One region of the Pseudomonas triclosanedens genome, then DNA from elsewhere that is predicted to be linked to it. Evidence: predicted binding sites of a transcription regulator. Region 1 holds the regulator's gene; the other holds the start of a gene.
What was found. The regulator sigma-54, encoded in region 1, starts transcription at its own class of promoters, with help from an activator protein. The targets are predictions, from matches to a motif close to ANTGGCATNNANNTTGCTNT.

Region 1 (3,462 bases):
CAGGGTTTCATCGTCCGCATCGAGGTACAGAACGTCACACTGGATATGCTTGTCGCGGGCTTCCTGCAGCAGCTCTGGGAAGCGTTGCAGCTGGCTGGGCAGGTTGCGTGCATCGATGGAAACGGCGACCTGCGGCTGCAGCAGTTCCGTATGGAGCAGCGCACGTTGCGCCAGGTCTGGAAGCAGGCTGGCCGGCAGGTTATCGATGCAGTAGAAGCCGCTGTCTTCGAGCACATTGAGCGCGGTGCTCTTGCCCGAGCCGGATCTTCCACTGACGATGATCAGGCGCATGATCAGTGCCCGTTGTTCTGGAAGTCCACGACGATCCGGTACAGTTCCTCGCCGTTGGCGGCGTGGCGCAGACGGTCACGGACGTCGGAACGGTCGAGCATGGAGGCGATCTGCCGAAGCAGCTCCAGATGCTCCTCGGTGGCGGCTTCAGGTACCAGCAGGACGAACACCAGGTCTACCGGGGCGCCGTCGAGAGCGTCGAAGTCGACCGGGGAATCCAGGTGGAGAATGGCACTGATGGGCGATTGGCAGCCAGGGAGGCGGCAATGGGGAATGGCAATGCCATTGCCGAAACCGGTGGAGCCCAGGCGCTCCCGAGCCACCAGGTTTTCGAAGATGTCTTGCGCATCGAAACCTGGCAGCTCGCGAGCCACCAGGTTGGCGATTTGTTCGAGTACGCGTTTCTTGCTGCCGCCCGGCACGTTCACCAGGGAACGGCCGGGGGTCAGGATTTGCTCGAGTCGAATCATAGGGAGAGGGTTAACGAACACCAACACCCTGTTGGCGCTCGAGGTATTTTTCCTTGTGCTTGATCAGTTGGCGGTCGAGCTTGTCGGTGAGCAGGTCGATGGCCGCGTACATGTCTTCATGTTCAGCACAGGCCACCACTTCGCCGCCGGCGATGTGGAGGGTGGCTTCGATTTTCTGCTTCAGTTTCTCGACCTCCATGATGACCTGAACATTGGTTATCTTGTCGAAGTGGCGCTCCAGTCTGCCGAGTTTTTCGACGACGTAGTCGCGCAGGGCGTCGGTCACATCCAGTTGATGTCCACTGATGTTGACTTGCATACCGCTTTCTCCTTATTGCCCGTGTGTAAGTGGCAGGTTATGGGGCCTGCCGCCGGAACACCTTGGCGTGGGTCAACGTCATACCAGTCGCTTGCGTTCGCTGGAGGGAGCAATCCCTAAGGACTCCCGGTACTTGGCGACGGTGCGACGTGCCACTTGAATGCCCTGTGCCTCCAGTAAACCAGCGATCTTGCTGTCACTCAATGGCTTTTTCGGACTTTCAGCCGCGACCAGTTTCTTGATGATCGCGCGGATCGCGGTGGAGGAGCACTCGCCACCTTCGGAGGTGCTGACGTGGCTGGAGAAGAAGTACTTCAGCTCGAAGATGCCACGCGGCGTGTGCATGAATTTCTGCGTAGTGACGCGCGAGATGGTCGACTCGTGCATGCCCACGGCTTCGGCGATATCGTGCAGGACCAGCGGCTTCATGGCCTCTTCTCCGTACTCGAGGAAGCCACGCTGATGCTCGACGATTTGAGTTGCCACCTTCATCAGCGTTTCGTTGCGGCTCTGCAGGCTCTTGATGAACCAGCGCGCTTCCTGCAACTGGTTGCGCATGAAGGTGTTGTCCGCGCTGGAGTCGGCGCGGCGCACCAGGCCGGCGTACTGCGAGTTGACCCGCAGGCGCGGCACCGCTTCCTGGTTCAGTTCCACCAGCCAGCGTTCGTTATGCTTGCGAACGATGACGTCGGGCACCACGTATTCGGCTTCGCCGGACTCGATCTGCGAGCCGGGGCGCGGGTGCAGCGACTGGATCAGTTCGATGGTTTCGCGCAGCTCATCTTCCTTGAGCTTCATACGGCGCATCAGTTGGCTGTAGTCGCGGCTGCCCAGCAGGTCGAGGTGGTCGGAGACCAGTTTCAGCGCTTCGGCCAGCAGGTAGGTATTGGCCGGCATCTGGCGAAGCTGCAGAAGCAGGCATTCGCGCAGGTTGCGAGCGCCGACGCCGGCGGGTTCGAGTTGCTGCACGCGGCGCAGGACGACTTCCACTTCGTCCATCTCCACGCCCAGTTCCGGGTCGAGGGAGGAGATGATGTCGTCGAGGGATTCTTCGAGATAGCCGTCGTCGTTGATGCCGTCGATGATGCTCAGGGCGATCAGGCGATCGGTGTCGGACATCGGAGCCAGGTTCAGTTGCCAGAGCAGATGGCTTTGCAGGCTTTCGCCGGCGGAGGTGCGGGAGGTGAAATCCCACTCGTCATCATCGTTGCTGGGCAGGCTGCTGGCACTGGTCTGATATATGTCTTCCCAGGCAGTGTCGACAGGCAGTTCGTTGGGAATGCGTTCGGCCCACTGGTCCTCGTCGAGGCTGTCGGCGTTGGGGGCGGTGCTTTCCTGGTAGCTGTCCTGAGAATTGCCGCTGGCGCTGGAAGGGGGGCTGTCGTCACCGTCGGCCAGGGGATCACTGTTGTCGTAGTCGTCGCCTTCTTCCTGGCGCTCCAGCATCGGGTTGGACTCCAGGGCTTCCTGGATTTCCTGTTGGAGGTCCAGTGTCGAGAGCTGGAGCAGTCGGATGGCCTGTTGCAGCTGCGGAGTCATCGTCAGCTGCTGGCCCATCTTGAGGACGAGCGATGGTTTCATGGCTGGAACTAGGCACCTTGTTCGCTGGCGCGAAGCGCGCCATATCCACGACTACGGACACCGGGGTGCCGCGAGGAAGCAAATTATATGCCTGAGTTTGGGCGCTTTGCCTAGGGGCTGTCGACCTTTCGTTACAACCCCGCATTCCGCCTGGCCGGGCGCGGCACGAAGCGCGACACCGGGTGAGGTCCCGGGTCGTGTGAAAAGCGGGGAACGCCGCCTGGCGACGGCCTTGGGGTCAAAGGCGGAACTCGTGCCCCAGGTACACTTCCTTCACCAGGTCGTTGGCGAGGATGCTCTCGGCGCTGCCTTCGGCGATCAGTTGACCGTCGTTGACGATGTATGCCGTTTCGCAGATGTCCAGGGTCTCACGGACGTTGTGGTCGGTGATCAGCACACCGATACCCTTGGCCTTGAGGTGATGGATGATCTGCTTGATATCGCCCACGGAAATCGGGTCGACACCAGCGAAGGGTTCGTCCAGCAGGATGAACTTCGGCGAGCTGGCCAGGGCTCGGGCGATTTCCACTCGACGGCGTTCGCCACCGGACAGGCTCATGCCGAGGTTGTCGCGGATGTGGTGGATGTGGAACTCCTCGAGCAGGCTTTCCAGTGCTTCCTGGCGACCGGCGCGATCGAGGTCGCTGCGGGTTTCGAGGATGGCGCTGATGTTGTCGGCCACCGACAGCTTGCGGAAGATCGAGGCTTCCTGGGGCAGGTAGCCGATGCCGGCGCGCGCGCGTCCGTGCATGGGCAGGTGGGTGACGTCCTGGTCGTCGATGCGGACTATGCCCTGGTCGG
Region 2 (3,462 bases), 910 kb from region 1:
GTCTGGGGTGTTCAATCAGGCGATGGTGAAGAAGGTCGGCGCTGACGATTTCCTCGCCAAGTTCCGTCCCGACGATCTGGCTGCCCGCGTGGCGGATCGGATCAAGGCGGTGGACGGCAGCGCGGCCTGATCGCCCGCTGTGGGTAGACGGGCGGTGCCGGTACCGCCCCGGAGCCGGTCTTCGGCTATGTTTTTTTGAGCACCGGTCAGGCGATTGCCGCCGTCCTGGCGGCAACCGTCAACGAGTTGAGAGGCGTATCTGTGACATCCACCAATTCTGATTTCGAGCTGTTCCGGGATTTCCTGGAGAAGACCTGCGGCATTCTGCTGGGCGCTAACAAGCAGTACCTGGTCTCCAGCCGCTTGAACAAGTTGATGGAGCAGCAAGGCATCAAGTCCCTCGGGGAACTGGTGCAGAAGGTCCAGGGCCGCAGCCAGTTGCGCGAGCAGGTGGTGGATGCGATGACCACCAACGAAACCCTGTGGTTTCGCGATACCTATCCTTTCGAAGTCCTGAAGAACCGGGTGCTGCCCGAGATGATCAAGGCTTCGCCGAACCAGCGCCTGCGCATCTGGTCGGCCGCCTGCTCCTCGGGGCAGGAGCCGTACTCGCTGTCGATGGCCATCGACGAGTTCGAGCGGACCAACCTCGGCCAGCTCAAGGCTGGCGTGCAGATCGTCGCCACCGATCTTTCCGGCTCCATGCTCAATGCCTGCCGTGCAGGTGAGTACGACAGCCTGGCCATTGGCCGCGGCTTGTCCCAGGAGCGTCTGACCCGCTACTTCGACCAGAAGACGCCGGGGCGCTGGACGGTCAAGCCGGCGATCAAGAGCCGCGTGGAGTTCCGGGCGCTGAACCTGCTGGACAGTTACGCCACTCTCGGCAAGTTCGACATGGTGTTCTGCCGCAACGTGCTGATCTACTTCTCTGCCGAGGTGAAGCGCGACATCCTGCTGCGTATCCATGCGACGCTCAAACCCGGGGGTTACCTGTTCCTTGGCGCTTCCGAAGCGCTCAATGCCCTGCCGGATCATTACCAGATGGTCCAGTGCAGCCCGGGCATCATCTACAAGGCCAAGTGATCGGCAGGTCGCTGCTGCCTTTCCTCTCCTCGATAGCATCGTCCGCCGCCTGCTCTACCTATCGCACGGTCCGGGCGATGCTCGATGGGTGTCGCTCCGCTCCATGTCATCCTGGCAGGCTGCCGTGACGCTGCTGCTTTGGAGCGTGCTTTGTGCGCGATTCGCGTTGCCGCACCCCGGGCAAAAGGGCGGCAAGGCTTGCCGCCGGCAATGGGAAAGCGGTTGCCGCTTGCCGCTGTTTGCCGCCCCTTGCCGCTCTCTGATTGCTCTCAACTCATTGAAATAAAAGGATTTTATATTTTGGCACGCACCTTGCTGAAGTGTTGGCAAGCCCACACCGGCAAACAGGTTCGCGACCATGAGCATCAGCTTCGACAAAGCCCTCGGTATCCACCAGCAAGCGCTGAGCTTCCGCTCCCAGCGCGCTGAAGTGCTGGCCAACAACCTGGCCAACGCCGACACGCCGAACTTCAAGGCGCGTGACCTGGATTTCGCTTCGGTGCTGGCTGCCCAGTCGGACAAGGCGAAGCACGGCACCTTCAACGCCGCTCGTACCAATGAGCGCCACATCGCCGCCGAAGGCTTCGGCATGGGCGAAGACGTTCTGAAGTACCGCACGCCGTTCCAGCCTTCGATCGACCAGAACACCGTGGATGAGCAGATCGAGCAGGCCAGCTACGCGGAGAACTCCGTGCAGTTCCAGGCCTCCTTCACCTTCCTCAACAACAAATTCAAAGGGCTGATGAACGCCCTGCGCGGGGAGTAATCGCCATGTCGCTCGCCAGTGTCTTCAACATCGCCGGTACCGGCATGAGTGCCCAGACCACCCGTCTGAACACCACTGCCTCGAACATCGCCAACGCCGAGACCGTTTCCTCCAGCGTGGACAAGACCTACCGCGCGCGGCACCCGGTGTTCTCCACCATGTTCCAGCAGGCCCAGGGTGGCATCGGCGGCCAGGGTTCGCTGTTCGCCGATACCGACCAGTCCGGCTCCGGCGTGCAGGTGCTGGGCGTGATCGAAGACCAGAGCTCGCTGATTCCGCGCTACGAGCCGAATCATCCGTCGGCGGATGCCAACGGCTACGTGTACTACCCGAACGTCAACGTGGTGGAGGAGATGGCCGACATGATCTCCGCCAGTCGCGCGTTCCAGACCAACGCGGAAATGATGAACACCGCCAAGCAAATGATGCAGAAGGTCCTGACCCTGGGTCAGTAAGCGCTGAGGAAGCACGATGAGCATCGATAACAGCAGCATCAACGGCGCCAACTCCGTACTGGATCAGTACTCGGTCAAGAACCAGAGCAGCGGCACCACCGGCAAGAACAACCTTGGCAAGGACGAGTTCCTCAAGTTGCTGGTGGCGCAGATGAACAACCAGGACCCGATGTCGCCCCAGGAAAACGGCGAGTTCATCGCCCAGCTCGCGCAGTTCAGTACTGTGGAAGGCATCCAGTCGCTGAACAGCAGCATGGACAGCATCCTCTCCAACTACCAGTCGTCCCAGGCCCTGCAGGCCTCGTCGCTGGTGGGGCGCAAGGTCATCGTGCCGACGGACAAGTCGATGGTGGATACCGCCGAGACCTTCAAGGGCACCTACACCCTGCCGATTTCCACGGCCAACAGTTGGGTCAACATCTATGACGACAAGGGCACTCTGGTGAACCGCGTCGAGATGGGCCAGCAGACCGCCGGCAACGTCAACTTCATGTGGGACGGCAAGGACTCCAGCGGCAACCTCATGCCGCCTGGACGCTACAAGTTCGAGGCGCAGACCAACTACGAAGGCCAGACCTACGGCCTGACCACCTTCCTGCCGGCCAACGTCGACAGCGTGACCCTCGGGCAGAACGGCGGCGAGCTGACGCTGAATCTCGCCGGGCTGGGCAGCATCGGCCTGTCCAAAGTGCAGATCATCGGTCAGTAACGGACCAGGCCGGGAGCCTTCGAGCCAGCGCGGCCCAATGGGCGCACAGAAGCTCGTGAACAGATTCGAGTCGGCGACACCGACAAGGAGAAAAGCATGTCTTTCAATATCGGACTCAGTGGCATCAAGGCCGCTTCCAGCGACCTGAACACCACCGGCAACAACATCGCCAACGCCAGCACCGTCGGCTTCAAACAGTCGCGCTCGGAGTTCTCCGATGTCTATGCCGCCTCCGTGCTGGGTACCGGCAAGAACCCGGTCGGTAGCGGCGTACTGCTGTCCAATGTCTCGCAACTGTTCAACCAGGGCACCATCGATTCCACGCAGAACGCGCTGGACATGGCGATCAACGGCAACGGCTTCTTCGTCACCAGCAACAACGGTTCGATCAACTACACCCGTGCCGGCTACTTCGGTACCGACAAGAATGGTTTCGTGGTCGACAACAA

Region 2: the regulator sigma-54 is predicted to act here: its motif matches at 1,383-1,402, upstream of flgB (flagellar basal body rod protein FlgB).

Annotation. Positions count from the first base shown of each region.
Region 1 is NZ_CP113432.1:1,165,990-1,169,451, forward strand. Features, by position in the region: gene rapZ (RNase adapter RapZ) at 1-291, opposite strand, end outside; gene ptsN (PTS IIA-like nitrogen regulatory protein PtsN) at 294-761, opposite strand; gene hpf (ribosome hibernation-promoting factor, HPF/YfiA family) at 772-1,080, opposite strand; gene OU419_RS05505 (RNA polymerase factor sigma-54) at 1,159-2,661, opposite strand; gene lptB (LPS export ABC transporter ATP-binding protein) at 2,900-3,462, opposite strand, start outside.
Region 2 is NZ_CP113432.1:2,075,573-2,079,034, forward strand. Features, by position in the region: gene OU419_RS09765 (chemotaxis protein CheV) at 1-130, shown strand, start outside; gene cheR (protein-glutamate O-methyltransferase CheR) at 262-1,083, shown strand; gene flgB (flagellar basal body rod protein FlgB) at 1,442-1,849, shown strand; gene flgC (flagellar basal body rod protein FlgC) at 1,855-2,304, shown strand; gene flgD (flagellar hook assembly protein FlgD) at 2,321-3,013, shown strand; gene OU419_RS09790 (flagellar hook protein FlgE) at 3,110-3,462, shown strand, end outside.